3 regions of the Streptomyces sp. NPDC091682 genome follow, and region 1 is predicted to be linked to each of the others. Evidence: riboswitches for the same ligand, from Rfam matches in the RefSeq annotation. Region 1 holds a riboswitch; each other region holds the start of a gene.

Region 1 (5,807 bases):
GGACCAGAGCGCCCAGCCCATCACCCCGACCCCCTGCCCGATCCGGCCCAGCCGGCGCAGCGCGAACCGGTCCGCCGCGACCTGCGCGAGCACCGGGACCGGCCGCACCAGCATCGTGTCGAGCGAGCCGTCGCGGATCCGGGCGCCGATCTTGTCGGTGTTCCCGAGCAGCAGGTCCGCCAGGCCCAGGGAGGCCGAGCAGGACCCGTACAGCAGGGCGATCTCGGGCAGGGCGAAGCCGCCGAGGGCGTCCACGTGGGAGAACATGATGTAGATCGCGACGAAGTCCAGGAGGGTGATCACCGCCTGCCCCAAGGTCGTCAGGACGAACGACGTCCGGTACGTCATCGTGGAGCGGATCCACATGCCCACGATCAGGCAGTAGCCGCGCAGCCCCTCGATCGTCGGGCCGCGCCGAGGCGCCCCGGCCACCGCGGCCTCCCGGTCCCGCGCCCGCTCCCGCGCGCGGCCCCGATCCTGATCCCGGTCCTGATCCCGCTCCCGGTCCGGTGCACGCGCCGGTACCGCCTCCAGCCCGGCCCCGGCCCCCGCCTCGGCCTCAGCCACCCTGGACCACCACCTTCCGTGTCGCGGCCGACTGCAACAGCCGCCCTGTTCCCAGCAGTACGAGCGCCCACACGGCTTGGAAGCCCAGCGCCGCGGCCGCGCCCCCGGCCCCCGCGTGCTCGCCCAGCAGGACGTCCATCGGCACCTGCAACATCGCCGCCCACGGCAGGGTCCGCACGAACTCGCCGAACCCGCCCGGGAAGACGGTCAGCGGCAGCAGCATCCCGGAGAAGAAGATCGAGGCGACGGTGGCCATGATGTTGATCCCCGCCCCGTCCATCAGCCAGAAGGCCACCAACCCCACCATGTAGCGCAGCGCGAAGCTCACCACCAGCGCCAGCAGGACGGACACCAGGAACAGCAGCCAGCGCAACGGATCGACGGGCAGCGCCAGCGGGAACGCCAGCGCCCCCGCCACCAGCGGCAGCACCCCGCGACCCACCAACTGGAAGCCCGCCCGGCCCAGATCGGCCGCGAGCCACCACAGCTGGAGGTCCGCGGGCCGGTAGAGGTCGACCGCGATGTCGCCCGTCCGGATCCGCTCCTGGAGCTCCTCCTGGAAACCACCGCCGATCAGGGCGGCGGCGGCGAGCAGCGATTGGCTCATCCAGACGAAGGTCAGCGCCTGCGCCTGGTCGTAGCCGCCGAGTCCGGGCCGCTCGTCCCACAGCGCGATGTACGTGTACGCGACGATGAACCCGAACACGGTGTTGGTGAACACCCCGGCCGCGGTCGCCGTCCCGTAGGTGGCGTAGCGCCTGAATCCGCCCGCCGCGACCGCCAGGTAGAGACCCGTCGTCCGAAGCGCTCCGTTCCGCACTCTCCGGCGCACCGTATCCCTCCGTTTCCCACGTCGTTCCTACGTCGGCCAAAGCGCGCGAGCTTAGTACGGAGGGGCGAGCCACGCGACCGATTTATGCCCGTCCGGGGCGGAATCAGTGGCCATCGGGTAGACAGCATGAGGTATAGAAGTGGATGTTTTGAACGGCGTCGAGGAGTCCTGGAGATGAGCGACCAGTCACCACCCCCTGGCTGGACCCCTCGCGACCCCGACACCCCGCCCGACGTACCGCAGCCACGGGCAGAACCGCCGGTGCCACACCAGTCACCACAGGAACAGCAGGCGCAACAACGGCCGCATCAGGGCGGAGCGGGGAAGAAGGCCCGGCGCCGACGGACCGGCTGGCGCCGCTTCCTACCCACCTGGCGCATGGTCCTCGGCGCCGTCCTGCTCATCGCCCTGCTGATCGGCGGCGCCCTCGTGGCCGGCTACCTGCTGGTCGACATCCCGCCGGCCAACGCCGCCGCCACCGCGCAGTCCAACGTCTACCTCTACTCCGACGGCTCCCAGATCGCCCGCGACGGCGAGGTCAACCGCGTCAACGTGCCGCTGTCACAGATCCCCCGGACCGTGCAGGAGGCCGTACTGGCCGCCGAGGACCGGGACTTCTACTCCGAACGGGCGGTCGACCCCAAGGCGATGCTCCGCGCCGCCTGGAACACGGCGACCGGCAAGGGCACCCAGTCCGGTTCGACCATCACCCAGCAGTACGTCAAGAACTACTACTTGGGCCAGGAACAGACGATCAAACGCAAGGTCAAAGAGTTCTTCATCGCGATCAAACTCGGCCGCGAGAAGTCGAAGAACTACATCCTCGAGGGCTACCTCAACACCAGCTACTTCGGCCGCAACGCCTACGGCATCCAGGCCGCCGCCCAGGCCTACTACGGCAAGGACGTCGGCAAACTCACCACCGCCGAGGGCGCCTACCTCGCCACCCTCCTCAACTCCCCCAGCGCCTTCGACGTCGTCTCCCACCCCCAGAGCCGCCCCCGCGCCCTCGCCCGCTGGAACTACGTACTCGACGGCATGGTCAAGAAGGGCTGGCTGACCCCCGCCGAACGCGCGAAGACGCAGTTCCCCGAACCGGGCAAGGTCCGCGCGGCCGCCGGTCTCTCCGGCCAGCGCGGCTACCTCGTCGAAGCGATCAAGGACTACATCGTCGACAACGAGATCCTCGACGACAAGACCCTCGCCGAAGGCGGCTACCGCATCACCACCACCCTCGACAAACGCCGCCAGGCCGCCCTCGTCGGCGCCGTCGACGACCAGATGGTCAGCAAGCTCGAACCCGAGAAACGGAAGGCCGACCGGCTCGTCCGGGCCGGCGGGGTCTCCATCGACCCGGCCACCGGCAAGGTCCTCGCCATGTACGGCGGCATCGACTACACCAAGCAGTACGTGAACAACGCGACCCGCCACGACTACCAGGTCGCCTCCACCTTCAAGCCCTTCGTCTTCGCCGCCGCCGTCGAGAACGACTCCCGCACCCAGGACGGCCGCCGGATCACCCCGAACACGATCTACAACGGCGACAACAAACGCCCGGTCGTCGGCGGCCGCATCCGCTTCGCCCCCGAGAACGAGGGCCAGGTCTCCTACGGCAACATCACCGTCAACACCGCCACCGACCTCTCCGTCAACGCCGTGTACGCACAGATGGCGGTCGACGTCGGCACCGCCAAGGTCAAGAAGACCGCCATCGACCTCGGCATCCCCGAGAACACCCCCAACTTCGTACCCGGCCCGGCCATGGCCCTCGGCACCCTGCAGGCCAGCGTCCTGGACATGACCCAGGCCTACGCCACCCTCGCCGACCACGGCCGACGCACCCCCTACACCTTCCTCGAGAAGATCACCAAGGGCGGCGAAACCATCGGCCTCCCCCAGCGCACCCCCACCCAGGCCATCAGCCGCGAAGCCGCCGACACCACCACGTCCATGCTGGTCAGCGTCGTGGACAACGGCACCGGCACGGCCGCCCTCGCCGCCGGCCACCCGGCCGCGGGCAAGACCGGCACCGGCGAACTCGACCGCTCGGCCTGGTTCGCGGCCTACACCCCGGACCTGGTCACCGTGATCTCGATGATGGGCCAGGACCCGGACACCGGAACCCTGGAATCCCTCTACGGCGCCCTCGGCGAGGCCCGCATCGGCGGCGGCGGATACCCCGCCCGGATCTGGGCCGCGTACACCAAGACCGCCCTGGAAGGCACCGACCCCGTCGACTTCGACCTGGAACTCCAGCCCGGCGCCGCACCGCCCCCACCGCCGCCCAGCCCGGAATCCAACCCGCCGCAGGAGACCCCCGGCGAACCCTCGCCCAGCACCCCCGAACGCCCGGCCCGACCCTCGCCGTCGAACCCGACGGGCGGCCGCAACCAGGGCGGGCAGAACAACGGCGGCCAGAACCAGGGCGGCCAGGACAACGGCGGCCCGGTGAACGGAGGCCAGGACAACGGCGGCCAAGACAACGGCGGCACCACCCAGGGCGGCGACCAGGGCGGCACCACCCAGGGCACCCAGGGCAACACCCAGGGCAGTGCGCAGGGCAGCGACGGAGGCCCCGCAGAAGGCCTGCGCCCGCCGTCGGCGTTCCTGGAATGACCGCAGCACCCGGTCAGTGACCGGAGGTCGCCTTCAGCCCCACCACGGCGACCAGCAACAGACAGATGAAGAAGATCCGGGCGGCGGTGACGGGCTCACCCAACACCGCCATACCGAGCACGGCCGCGCCGGCGGCACCGATGCCCACCCACACCCCGTAGGCCGTACCGATGGGCAGGGTCTTCGCGGCGTACGACAGCAACACCATGCTCGCGACGATCCCGGCACCCGTGAACACACTGGGCCACAGCCGGGTGAAACCTTCGGTGAACTTCATGCCGATCGACCAGCCGACTTCGAGCAGACCGGCGACGAGAAGAAGAACCCATGCCATGACGGCACCTCCGAGACGACGAGCGGTACGGGGTGCGTCGTCTTGTCGTACCCGGTACGGCGCGTCTCGTCGGGGTTCTCCCCCACCGTAGCAAAAAGCCGCGAAAAGGCCGCGAAAAGGGCTGGTGACCCGGGCCACCAGCCCTTGCTCAGCGACTCAGAGGTACAGCCCGGTGGAGTCCTCCGACCCCTCCAGTCGCTCCGCGGCCACGGCGTGCAGGTCCCGCTCGCGCATCAGCACGTACGTCGCACCGCGCACCTCGACCTCGGCACGGTCCTCGGGGTCGTACAGCACCCGGTCACCGGGCTCGACCGTCCGGACGTTCTGCCCGACCGCGACCACCTCGGCCCAGGCCAGCCGCTTGCCCACCGCGGCCGTCGCAGGAATCAGGATGCCGCCGCCCGAGCGCCGCTCGCCCTCCGGCAGATCGGACTTCACGAGCACGCGGTCGTGCAGCATGCGGATGGGCAGCTTGTCGTGGGTGGTGTTCTCGCTCACGCCCCGAACCTACCTGCCCGCGCCCGTCCCGTACCCCTCAGGGTCATCCGCGCTTGCGGCGCGCCGACACCACGAACAGCCCGACCAGGCTCACCGCGACCAGCGCGACGGGCACGATCCGGTCGACGCGCGGAGCCCCGTCGTCGTGGCGCAGACCGTCCCGCACATCCGTCACGAACCGGTTCACCGCGGCGAAGGCCCGCCCGGCGGTCTCGTCGACGGACGAGGCGACCCGTGCCTTCGCGTCCCCGATGATCGTCTTCGGGTGCATGCGCACACCGATCTCGTCGAGCGTCTCGGCGAGCTGCTCACGGCGGCGGACGATGTCCGCCTCGATCTGTGCGGGGGTCCTGGCTTCCGGCACCGCGCTGCCTCCGTCGTCCTCGTGGTCGTGTGGGGCGTAGTCCGCCATGAACAGTCTGTCAGCTTAGTCTCATGGCATACCGATCCCCTCCCGAGGAGAGTGTCACGATGAGCGAGCGACTCCAGCCGGGCGACACCGCCCCCGCCTTCACCCTGCCCGATGCGGACGGCAACGAGGTCTCGCTCGCCGACCACAAGGGCCGCAAGGTGATCGTCTACTTCTACCCGTCCGCGCTGACCCCGGGCTGCACCAAGCAAGCCTGCGATTTCACGGGCAACCTGTCCTTCCTGACGGGACACGGCTACGACGTCATCGGTGTGTCTCCGGACAAGCCGGAGAAGCTGGCGAAGTTCCGCGAGAAGGAGGACCTGAAGGTCACCCTGGTCAGCGACCCGGACAAGGAGACGCTGACGGCGTACGGCGCGTACGGCGAGAAGAAGCTGTACGGCAAGACGGTCACCGGGGTCATCCGCTCCACGGTGGTGGTCGACGAGGAGGGCAAGGTCGAACACGCCTTCTACAACGTCAAGGCCACGGGCCACGTAGCCAAGATCATCAAGGACCTGGGCCTCTGACCCCCGCCCCGGCTCCCGAAC
Region 2 (5,807 bases), on a different contig from region 1:
CGTCGACCTCACCTACCACGACGGGGACGTCGTACGCGTCACCCGGCCCACGGCGGAAGCCCACGACGGGGAACTCCTGGACGCCCTGCGTTCCCTGCCCGACGGCGCGCTGGCCGACACCGCCCTGCTGTGCCCCTCCATGCGCGCTCTTCGCCACTACCAGCGGCTGCTCACCCGGTCGGGCATCCCGGTGTGCCCGTTGGAGCACTACGACGGCCGCGCGGTCGGCGCGGTGAAGCTGGGCACCTACCGCAGGGCCAAGGGCCTGGAGTTCAAGAACGTCCTCCTGCCCCGGTACGACGCGGTGTTCGCACACGGGACCCCGGCCGGCGCGGGCGGTACCCAGACCCCGGAAACGGCTCGGGAGCGCGAGGAACTGCTCCGCAGCCAGCTCTTCGTGGCGATGACCCGGGCCCGTGACCTGCTCTGGCTCGGCAGCGTCAGCACGGAGCGGCAGGGGGCCGCAGGCTAGGGGGTGGGGAGGCCCGCTGCCAGGGTGCGGTGCGTCCTGGTCGGCCGGCCGCGGCTTGTCCAAACTCGGTCGGGCGGAGTCATCCGCTTCGAACGAGGAGCAGGACGGGTATGAGGAACGAAGCCAAGGTCGTGGCCATCACCGGAGCGAGCAGCGGGATCGGGGAGGCGACGGCGCGGCGACTCGCCGCCGACGGCCACCGGCTGCTCCTGGGCGCGCGGCGCAGCGATCGGCTCGCTGCGCTCAGTCGGGAGATCAACGAGGCAGGTGGTACGGCGGCCTTCCAGCGGCTGGACGTCACCGACGCCGCCGACGTACGGGCCTTCGTGGCCGCCGCCCGGGAGCAGTACGGGCGGTTGGACGTCATGGTCAACAACGCCGGGGTGATGCCGCTCTCGCCGCTGGACGCTCTGAAGGTCGATGAATGGGACCGGACGATCGACGTGAACGTCAAGGGCGTGTTGCACGGGATCGCCGCCGCCCTGCCGGTGATGCGCGCCGGGGGCGGCGGGCACTTCGTGAACGTCGCCTCCGTCGGCGCGTACGAGGTGTCGCCCACCGCGGCCGTCTACTGCGCCACCAAGTTCGCCGTCCGCGCCCTGTCCGAAGGGCTGCGCCAGGAGTCGGACGGCACCGTCCGGGTCACCCTGGTCTCTCCGGGCGTGACCGAGTCGGAGCTGGCCGAAGGCATCTCCGACCCTGCCGCGCGCGAGGCCATGAAGGCCTATCGCGCCGTGGCGCTGCCGGCGTCCGCCATTGCCGGAGCCATCGCCTACGCCGTCGCCCAGCCGGCCGAGGTCGACGTCAACGAGATCGTCGTACGCCCTGCTGCGAGTGCCCAGTGACCGCGGGGACCGAAGTGACGTACGAGGACCTGCTGCGCCGACTGCGGGTCCTGGAGGACAAGGAAGCCTTGCGGCGGCTCATGATCCGCGGTTGGCGGGCGCTGGACCGCAAGGACTGGCGGGCGTGGATCGAGTGCTGGGCCGAGGACGCGGTGCTGGAGTTCGAGCCGTGGGGAGAGGTCCGCGGCAGGGAGGCGGTCCGGGCGAAGGTGGAGGAGGCGGAGGCACACTTCCCGAGCATGCAGCACCACATCCTGAACATGGACTTCGAGGTGGACGAGGACCGGGCGACGGGCGTCGGGTACATGTGGTTCGTCGCCGTGACGGGGAGCGGGCAGAGCTCTTCGCCCTACTCCATGGGCGGTCCGTACGACTGGGACTTCCGCCGGGGTCCCGACGGGGGCTGGTACCTGGTCCGCCAGCGACTGGGCGTCTGGTGGACCGCCGGGGAGGACACGCCGCCGGGCCTCGGCCGGGCGGTGTCGTACGCCGAGGACTCCCGGTAGGGCCACCGATGGTGGTACGTCCGGGGGGTGCGCGGTGTGTCTGCGCGGCCGGTGGCGGCACGGTCCCCTTCAATGGCGCCGCATGACCTCCTCCGCACTGCACCAGCCGTCGGCACGCGCCGCGGCCCCGTACACCCGCCGGTCGGTCCTCACGGGAGCCTTCGCCCTGACCGCCGCCGCGGCACTGCCGCTCGCCGCGGCGGGGCGGGCGTACTCCGCCGCCACCCCGGACATCATCGGCTGCGCCGCCTGGGGTGCGCGGGCGGCGTCCGAACCCGTCGTCGTCCTCGCCAACGGCCCGGAGCGGATCATCGTCCACCACACGGCGACGGCGAACGTGACGGACTACTCGAAGCAGCGCGCCGTCGCCCTCGCCCGCGCGATCCAGACGTACCACATGGACGCGCAGGGCTGGATCGACACGGGCCAGCACTTCACCATCAGCCGCGGGGCCTTCGTGCTGGAGGGACGCCACAACAGCCTGGCGGAGCTGCGCACCGGCCACCGCCAGGTGCGGGCGGCGCACTGCGTCGGCCAGAACACCGTGTCGATCGGCATCGAGAACGAGGGCACGTACACCTCGCAGGACCAGCCGGCGGCACAGTACGCGGCCCTGGCCGACCTGTGCGCCCACATCTGCGACCAGTACGGCCTGCCCGCGTCGGAGATCTACGGCCACCGCGACTTCAACGCCACTTCCTGCCCCGGCGACCGCCTCTACGCCAAACTACCGACCCTGCGCAGGGACGTCGCCGCCCGCCTCGGCACGCCCCTGTCGGAGGAGGCGGTCGACCCCATCGAGGACCTGGTCCGCCAGGCCACCGGTCGGCCGGCCTCGGAGTACGCGGAATACCTGCCGGCCGGTCTCCTGCCCTGACGGTCCGCCGCGGCCCGGGCTACAGCCGCCAGTACGTACCGGAACGGGAATCGACGTGCACCACGTGGCGGCCGACGCGCACCACGTGGTGGTCCGGGCCGGACCAGGAGCCGCACGCGCCGTCGGCGGCGGGCAGCTCGGTCCAGATCTCCAGAAAGGTGCTGCCGTCCGGGTTGGTGCCCCGCTCGACGAGGTCCGCACCGTCCCACCGGAAGGTGCCGGCGTCTTCGCCGGGCTCGCCCGTGAGGTGGTGGAAGTGCACCTGGGAGCCGTCGAAGGACGTCTCACCGGCGAAGCCCCGGCTGTCGGCGTAGTACGACCCGGCCTGCAGCCACACCACTTCGCGGTCCTCGACGAGGGGTCCGCCGTCGCGGCTGATGCCGCGCCGCAGCCAGGCGCCGTGCTCGGGCACGGCGACGCCGGGGCCGTCCGGGAGGTGCTCGCCCCGCGCGGACTCAGGCGCGGTCATCGGCGCCGGACTCGACGGACTCCACGGCCCCGGCGAGCTCGTCCACGGCCACGAGCGTCAGCGGTACGTTGCCGCGCACGGCCTGCGAGTACGGGCAGACCGCGTCCGCCCGGTGCAGCAAGGGCTGGAGGTCCGCCGCCCGCCACCCGGGCACGCCGACGGTGAGCGTCACCGCGAGGCCGTAGCCGGCGGGCGTGTCCGTGGTGCCGAGCTGGACCTCGCACGCCACGCGTGCGGTGGCGGCGTCCGCCCCGAACTCGGCGGCGACCTCTGCGAGCGCGGAGGTGAAGCAGGCGGCGAAACCGGCCGCGAACAGCTGCTCGGGGTTGGTGGTGCCGGGCACCTTCTTGCGCGGCGGGGCGAGGCGGACGTCCAGGCGTCCGTCGTCCGTGCGGACGGATCCGGTACGTCCCCCCGCGGCGTGCGCGGTCGTCCGGTACAGGCTGCGGGTGAGTGGCACGGTCATGGCGTACGCCCATCTTGCTCGACGAGTACGCTGCCCGGGTGCGGACAGCGGACGGCGCTGCTCGTGCAGCACCTCGCGCGTCGTCGTGCGTAACCGGGTACGGCGCATCTCGTCCGGGGCCTTGGACCGGCCGCCCGACAATCTAGCAACGCCGGCCGCGGTCCGGGGACGTCCCCCGCGGTGAAGTTCCTCACGGGGCCCGGCGCCGGCCCGGCGGCCGGCGCCGTGGCCCCGCTCCCTACACTCGGCCCGTGGACGCGATGAGATGTACCTACTGCGGTGGCGTCGGCCTGGAGCCGGGTTTCGTCGAGGACGCGGGGGAGGGCGCCCGGGGGTACGCGCGCTGGATCGCCGGGGCGTTGGAACGCGGCCTGTTCGGCGGTGCCAAACGGCTGGGAAAGCCCCGGCGGCGCATCGAGGCGTACCGCTGCCCGCACTGCGCCCACCTGGAGCTCTTCGCCACCGAGCCCGTCTGACGGTCGGCCGCTGCGCCGGATTCACGGCGCGTGGTGCTGGATGCCCCGCTGACCGGGCACCCGGGTCGACCGGGGAGCGCCCGAGAGGCGGCGGTCGGCCCGCTGCCGCCGGCCCGGGAACGGGTTGCGCCGCACGGTGGCGCTGGGGGCCGCGATCAGAAGGCCGACAAGTGCGAGGACCGCGACGAGGATGAGCACGTTGACGAGGTTCATGGTCCTGCCTTTCGTCGAGTGTTGATTACCTGTCACTACATCTTGTTACCGAATCGCGGGATGCTAAACACAGAGGGTGACAAGGCGTGCCGTCCGGGGTCGCGTTGGTGCCGTGCCGACAAAGGCCGCCGGAGGCCCGTCACTTGGTGAACTGCCCGCAGCAGACAGGGCCGTCGGCCGGCGGGGTCACGTGGCCAGGTCGACGCGTACGGTCTCCACCCAGGGCGGGGGCGCGGGCGGGGCGCTCCCGACCAGCGCGGCGATCAGCCGGCAGGACGGCGTCTCGTCCGGCCACGGCGTGAACCCGTCGGTCAGCACGACCACGACGTTCGGCCGGTCGGGCAGGGCCAGGGCCGCGCCGATGCCGACCCGCATGTCCGTCCCCCCGCCGCCGGCCAGGGTCACCTCGCCGGCACTGCGCACCCGGGTCACGGCGTGCACGTCGGCGTCGCACGCGAGGACGGCGACCCGGTTGCCGCCGACCCCCACCTCCCGCAGGACGCCGGTGACTTCGGCGAGAGCGGCCGCGAGCTCGCCTGGGCCCATCGATCCCGAGGTGTCGATGACGACGGCCACCCGCGGCAGCGGCCTGCGCAGACTGGGCAGCACCACCCGGCCGCCGAGCGCGGGCGTCCGGCGCGAGGGGCGGCGGTAGGTGTAGTCCACCGCGCCGGCCGCCCAGGCGGCGGCCTCGCGGACCGATCCCGCCAGAGCCCGGCGCCAGTCGACGGAGGGCTCCAGGACCTCCTCGGCCCACCGGGCCCAGCCCTCGGGCACCCGACCCCGGGTGCGCCGGTGGGCCCGTACGGCCTCGGCGGTCTGCCGGCGCAGCGCCTCGGCCTCCACCGGTCCGACCCGGGCGGGGCCGCCGTCCTCGCCCAGCTCCCACGGCCCGGGAGTGCCGTGCGCACCGGAACCGCAGTCCGGCCCGTGGGGCGTCGGGGGGATCGCCGGCAGGTACGTCTCGAAGAGGCCGCCCGTGGGCAGGCCGTAGAGCCCGGGCTCCATCCGGCCCTCGGGCAGCGCCAGCCCGTCCGCCAGCAGGTCGTCGTTGATCTCGCAGTCCTGGGCGATGTTGATCCGGACCGGATCGCGCTGGTCGGCGGCGGGCAGCCGCTCGGCCCGGCCGTGGTGGTCGCGCAGCAGGTGCGCCACCTCGTGGATCCACACCCCGGCCAGCAGGGCCACCGGGGTCGCCTCGACGAAAGCGGGCGAGACGTAGCAGCGCCAGTGCCGGTCGACGCCCATGGTGCGCACCCCGGCCGAAGGGACGACGGTCAGGGCGTACAGCGCGGACGCGAGGTACGGACGGGTTTCGGCGGCCTTGTAACGGGCCGCCAGTAGCTTCGCGCGGTCCAACTCCGGTCGCACGGCGCCGGACTGGGCTCAGTTGCCGCCCGGCAGCGAGCCGGACAGCTGGAGCAGTTCCACGAAGGCGTCGATGCCGGCGGGCACCGGCCAGTCGAGGTCGCGCATCGCGGCG
Region 3 (5,807 bases), on a different contig from region 1:
CGGCGAGCCCGCATGGCTCGTCACCCGGTACGACGACGTCCGGTCAGCCCTCGCGGATCCTCGGCTGTCCCTCGACAAGACCCATGCGGCGGAGGGCGCGTACCGCGGCCTGTCGCTACCGCCGGCCCTGGACGCCAACCTGTTGAACATGGATCCCCCCGACCACACCCGTTTGCGCAAGCTCGTGGGCCGCGCGTTCACGCCTCGCCGCGTGGAAGAGCTCCGTACCCCGATCCGACGCACCGCGGACGACTTGCTCGACGCCCTCGGCACGCACGGTCGAACCGACTTGATCGCGGCATACGCGGCACCACTGCCGATCACCGTCATCTGCGACCTCCTCGGCGTCCCGGACGACCACCGCAAGGACTTTCGCGGCTGGACCAACGAGCTGATCGCGCCGGACCCCAGCCGCCCCCAGGCGGCCAAGCAAGCGATCGGCGCCATGCTCGCCTTCTTCACCGAGCTCATCGCGCACAAGCGCCAGCACCCCGCCGACGACTTGCTCTCCGACCTGATCGCGGTCCGCGACACCGACGGCGACCGCCTCAGCGAGGACGAACTGACCTCGCTCGCCTTCCTGATCCTCGCCGCCGGCTACGAGAACACCGTCCAGCTCATCGGCAACGCCGTTCATGCCCTCCTGACCCATCCCGACCTCCTGGCACGCCTTCGCCTGGACCCGTCGAAGCTCCCTGAGGCAGTCGAGGAACTGGCGCGCTACGAAGGGCCGGCGCTTCTGGCGATCCGCCGCTTCCCCACCGAGGACGTGACGATCGGCGGGACGTCCATCCCTGCAGGAGAAACCGTCCTGCTGTCGCTGTCCGCGGCCAACCGCGATCCCGCCCGCTTCTCCCGCCCCGAGCAGGTCGACCTCGACCGCGACACCTCCGGACACCTGGCGTTGGGCCACGGAATCCACTACTGCCTGGGCGCTCCGTTGGCCCGCGCCGAGGTCGAGATCGCACTGTCCGCGCTCCTCGAGCGGTTCAGCAGCCTGACCCTCACCGAGACCGAACCCCAGTGGCGAACCTCTCTGCGGGCCCGCGGCCTTCTCGAGCTGCCGGTGGAGTACAAGGCCGCGCGGCCGCTCGCGTGAGAGTCCGGTGAGGCCCCGCGCCTCCGGACCCCGATACGGTTGTGGGCGCGGCACGCGAAAACGCATGCCGCGCCCACGACCGTTCCGAGCGGACGCGCAGCTCTCCACCGCCTCAGCGCTCCGGCACTTCCGGCCCCGGCACTTCCGGTGCGCTCGGCGCTGTCACCCGTGGCGGTATGACGGCGGCCCGGACGCGATCGGTGCCACCGCTTCGAGGGTCCGCTGGACAGGGGCCGTCTCCAAGGTTCGGATCGCCGTCACCGTGCCCCGACCGTCCGCGAGGTAGTGGTGGAAAGCGGCGGTGTTCTTGCACAGGGCGTGAGGCGAGGGCCGGCGAGCGCCAACGATCCTACGAGGGACGGAAGACGGACCCCGGCCGACCGCCGAGAACGCCGACCTCGACGTCACGGGACGAGGCCTGCGCGCGGGCGCCCGTCGATCCGTCCGTAGACGTGGACGCGCAGGGCTCGTTCCTTGTCGAACGGCAGCTCTCAGGTATTACTTGGCGGGGGATCAGCTCACGCATTCCGCGGGAAGTAGATCTTGGATTGCCGGACGACAGCAGGGGAGATCTCGGTGCAGGGGCCGTCAGTATCATGGCGTTCGATCAAGAAGTGCGAACAGGCATGGCTCCAAGGCGTCGCGCAGCTGAGGTCGGGCAATCCGGCCGCCGCTGCCGAGTCCTTCCGCTCGGCCCTCGAGCACAATCCGCTCGCGGCCGATGCCTGGCTAGGGTTCCATGCCGTCGGGCAGCTCCAGGACCGGGCGGTCGAGGCCATGTACGGTCAGGCCCAGGACTTCGGTGCCCTGCGGAGGAAGCTCCAGACCCCCTTGTCCTCCCGGTTCCAGATCGGGGGCTACGTGAACTTCCGCCTGGAGACGGACCGTGACCTGTGGCTCGCGCGGGCGGCGAAACTCCTGGACGACGGCCTGCTCGAGCAGGCGTGGAACATGCTTTCCCATGCCGTGCTCGACTGCGACGAGACCCGGTTCGTTTGCGCACGGTACGCCTTCCTGAAGAGGGACTGGCCACTTCTGCTCACCTTCGCCGAAGGGATTCGGAACTCCTTCCTGAGGGACGAGTCACAGCTCTACGTCGCGGCCGGCCTCATCGCCCAGGGCGTTTCCCACGAGGCGCTCAACGTCCTGAGACCGCTCCCGCAAGCGCTCGGCGACAACGCCGGCTTCCTCGGCGAAGTCGCCTATCTGCGTGGCCGTGCCTACGAGGAGCTCGACCGTGCCGAGGAAGCGCTGAAGCACTTCCAGACTGCGTTCCGATACAGCCCCGGCCTGGGCGACGTGGCCCAGCGTGCCCAGGCGTTGACCCCGCCGACCGCACCCGCACCCGTACCTGCACCCGTACCGGCCCAGGCCGCCCCGACCGTGCGGGAACAGCGCGGGAACTCCTCCGGCGGCACCTTGAGCGACGAGGAGCGTTCGAGGTTGCTGGACGAGGCGATGGCCGAGTTGGACGGAATGGTCGGCCTGGCCCCGGTGAAGCGCCAGGTGCGGAGCCTGTCGGCCCAGCTGCGAATGGCGGCAGTGCGCAGGAGCCAGGGCCTGACCGCGGCGCCTGCTCCGCAACACCTGGTGTTCGCCGGACCGCCCGGCACGGGCAAGACCACCGTCGCCCGCATCGTCGGCAGCGTCTTCGCCGGACTCGGCCTGCTGGAGCGGGGCCACGTCGTCGAGGTGCAGCGCGTGGACCTCGTGGGACAGCACCTGGGCGAGACGGCGATCAAGACGTCCCAGGCCATCGACCGGGCGCTCGACGGAGTGCTCTTCATCGACGAGGCGTACGCGCTGTCCAACACCGGCTACTCGGGCGGTGACGCCTTCGGGAAGGAGGCCCTACAGGTACTGCTCAAGCGTGCCGAGGACGACAGGCACCGCCTGGTCGTGGTTCTGGCCGGGTACCCGGACGAGATCGCAGAGCTCCTGTCCACCAATCCGGGCCTCGCTTCCCGCTTCAACACCCGGGTGGACTTCCCTGCCTACGCGGCCGACGACCTGGTGCTGATCGCGGAGTCGTTCCTCGAAGCCCAGGGCGATTCACTCACCGAGGAGGCCGCGAACGCGCTGCGCGTGTCATGCGACCTGGCCGTCACCCGAGACCTGATCGACCGCCTCGGCAACGGCCGCTTCGCACGCGAACTCGTGCGGAAGGCCGCCGCGGCGAGGGACCTGCGCGTCTTCGACCGGATCGGCCACTCCGGAGTTCCGTCGCCGGACGAGGTCACCACGCTGCACCTGGGGGATGTGATGGACGCGTACCAGGAGCTCACGGGAAGCATCGCCCCCCGGCCCGCTGCGGCTCCGGAGGACTGACCCGCAAGCCCGCCGGAGCGCGCGAGCCGAGTCCTGGCCTGCGACGTGTCACTGTCGCAGGTCCGTGAGTTCGCCATCGGGGTGCGCTTCGTCCAGCGAGCGAGAGCGGTGCCGCCGCGCGGACGCCGGGTAGCGGAGCCGTCGATCGATCTCGTGGTAGCGTCGTGCCGGAGGCTCGTAGGTGCCCGCCCCGGACGAGATGTGCGCCGTACCCGGCCTGCTAAGACGACGCACTCAGGAGGCGTCATGGCCGCAGCCCCATCCTTCATCGACTTCGACCGTCCGGTTTCTCGGCCCCGCGAGTTGGACGTCCGCTGGATCCACGGCTCGCCCTCGTCCAAGCACAACACCGACCCGGACATCCAGGTCCATGAGTACGACGAGCACACGGTCATCCTGCGGCAGAACATGGCGATCCACTACGAAGCGCCGTTCCTGTTCCTGTTGTTCGGCAACGACCGGGCGGTGCTGATCGATACGGGAGCCACCGCGTCACCTGAGTTCTTCCCCTTGCGCGCGGTGGTGGACCGGCTCGTCGACGGTTGGCTCGCCCGCCACCCCCGCCAGGAGTACCACCTGTTGGTGTTGCACACGCACGCCCACGGCGACCACGTCGCGGGCGACGGCCAGTTCGCCGACCGTCCCCACACCACGGTGGTCGCAGCGGAACTCTCCACGGCCTGGCAGTATTTCGGATTCGACGAGAACCCCACGGCCGTGACAAGGGTCGATCTGGGTGGCCGCAGCCTCGAGTGCCTGGCCACCCCCGGGCACCACGAGGCGGCCGTCACGTTCTACGACGCGTGGACCGGGTTCCTGCTCACCGGCGACACGGTCTATCCGGGCCGCCTCTACGTCCAGGACTGGCACGCCTTCGCGCGGACCATCGACCGCCTGATCGAGTTCTGCGAACGCAGAACGGTCACCCACCTCATGGGCTGCCACATCGAGATGACCACCGAACCGGGCGTGGAGTACCCGGTCCGCACCACCTACCAGCCCCACGAACCGCCACTGCAGATGACGACCGGCCATCTGCACGAGATCCGCGCCGCACTCAACGAGATGGGCGACCGGCCCCGCCGACTCGCCTTCCCCCTCTTCGTCATCTGCCCGGACGACTGAGCCGCGCTCCAGAGGCACTGCCAATCCGGGAAGCGGGCGAAGCGCCGCTGGCCGAGGCGCACACGAAGAGTGGCCGCACGATTACGGCTGGCGACGGGCTCAAGGCTCGCACAGGCGCACGGCGAGGGCGGCGATGTCATCGTCGAGGCGGCCCTTGCTGTGGCGGAGGAGATCGCGGTGAAGGGCCGTGAGCAGTTCGTCGGGTGGTGTCGGGGGCTGCCTGCGCATCCAGGCCGCCAGCGGGAAGAACTCGCCGTCGCGGGCGCGGGCCTCGGCGATCCCGTCGGTATAGAGGAGCAGCAGGTCATCGGGGGCGAAGTCGAAGGTGTCGACGCTGTAGTGGTCGCCGATCAGCTCCGCGAGGCTGAGCAAGGGGGAGGGGGTGGTGGACTCGAGGGTGAGGACCTTCCCCTGGTTCAGGAGCAGCGGCGGGGGGTGTCCGCAGTTGAGGATGTCGATGCGTCTACCCCCGTGCGGGATCTGGACGAGGAGGGCGGTGGCGAAGCGCTCCAACGGCCCCTCGGGCGGAAACGCGCCGTTGTAACGGGTGCTGCTGGCGTCCATGCGGCGTGCGACGTTGACCATGTCGATCTCGCCGTACGCGGCCTCCCGGAAGGCGTTCACGATCGCCGCGGCCGCTCCCACCGCCGGCAGGCCCTTGCCCCGGACGTCACCGATGAGCAGCCTGACCCCGAACGGAGTGTCGACCACCTCGTAGAAGTCCCCGCCGATGCGTGCCTCGGCCGCCGCCGCGAGGTACAGCGACTCGATCTCGATGCCGCCGAAGCGGCGCGGCAGGGGGCTGAGCACCACTTGCTGTGCCGCGTCGGCGACGAGCCGTACCTGGAAGAGGGTGCGCTCCCGCTGGAGCCGGACATGGCTCCCGTACGCGGCGGCGACGGTGACCGCGATGATCCCCGCGGCCGTCCACCACGTCCCCAGGTCCGGGAAGACGAAGCTGAGGCCGATCATCAGGATGAGACAGACCGTCCCGAGCAGGACGGTCGGCAATACCGGCCACATGGCGGCGGCGAGTGCCGGCGCCGCGGGCAGGAGACGGCTGAAGGCCATTTCCGGCGGAGTGTTGTACGCCAGGCTGGCGATGACGACGGTCAGGATGACCGGCGACAGCCGCACAAGTCGTCCCGGGCCGGGGCGCCTGCGTAGCCGCGGCCGTCCAGACTCGATCACACTTCACAGGATATCTACGTAATCGGGTCATAGCGCTCTGACGGTCGAGGTCGCGGTCCCCCAG

What was found. A riboswitch is a leader RNA that binds a small molecule or an ion and turns the genes downstream of it on or off. The one in region 1 is predicted to bind guanidine.
Region 2: another riboswitch for guanidine. It lies ahead of ACIQK6_RS05745 (Ohr family peroxiredoxin); the one in region 1 lies ahead of ACIQK6_RS34930 (multidrug efflux SMR transporter).
Region 3: another riboswitch for guanidine. It lies ahead of ACIQK6_RS05150 (MBL fold metallo-hydrolase); the one in region 1 lies ahead of ACIQK6_RS34930 (multidrug efflux SMR transporter).

Annotation. Positions count from the first base shown of each region.
Region 1 is NZ_JBIVTH010000022.1:2,632-8,438, forward strand. Features, by position in the region: gene ACIQK6_RS34915 (ABC transporter permease) at 1-432, opposite strand, end outside; gene ACIQK6_RS34920 (ABC-2 family transporter protein) at 560-1,387, opposite strand; gene ACIQK6_RS34925 (transglycosylase domain-containing protein) at 1,574-4,015, shown strand; gene ACIQK6_RS34930 (multidrug efflux SMR transporter) at 4,029-4,349, opposite strand; guanidine-III (ykkC-III) riboswitch at 4,381-4,451, opposite strand; gene ACIQK6_RS34935 (co-chaperone GroES) at 4,506-4,847, opposite strand; gene ACIQK6_RS34940 (DUF3618 domain-containing protein) at 4,891-5,211, opposite strand; gene bcp (thioredoxin-dependent thiol peroxidase) at 5,319-5,786, shown strand.
Region 2 is NZ_JBIVTH010000002.1:295,245-301,051, reverse strand. Features, by position in the region: gene ACIQK6_RS05770 (UvrD-helicase domain-containing protein) at 1-472, shown strand, start outside; gene ACIQK6_RS05765 (SDR family oxidoreductase) at 583-1,317, shown strand; gene ACIQK6_RS05760 (nuclear transport factor 2 family protein) at 1,332-1,823, shown strand; gene ACIQK6_RS05755 (peptidoglycan recognition family protein) at 1,906-2,700, shown strand; gene ACIQK6_RS05750 (hypothetical protein) at 2,720-3,169, opposite strand; gene ACIQK6_RS05745 (Ohr family peroxiredoxin) at 3,156-3,635, opposite strand; guanidine-III (ykkC-III) riboswitch at 3,710-3,772, opposite strand; gene ACIQK6_RS05740 (hypothetical protein) at 3,896-4,111, shown strand; gene ACIQK6_RS05735 (hypothetical protein) at 4,133-4,324, opposite strand; gene ACIQK6_RS05730 (VWA-like domain-containing protein) at 4,511-5,695, opposite strand; gene ACIQK6_RS05725 (AAA family ATPase) at 5,711-5,807, opposite strand, start outside.
Region 3 is NZ_JBIVTH010000002.1:164,842-170,648, reverse strand. Features, by position in the region: gene ACIQK6_RS05160 (cytochrome P450) at 1-1,099, shown strand, start outside; gene ACIQK6_RS05155 (AAA family ATPase) at 1,676-3,427, shown strand; guanidine-III (ykkC-III) riboswitch at 3,595-3,662, shown strand; gene ACIQK6_RS05150 (MBL fold metallo-hydrolase) at 3,674-4,552, shown strand; gene ACIQK6_RS05145 (PP2C family protein-serine/threonine phosphatase) at 4,652-5,743, opposite strand.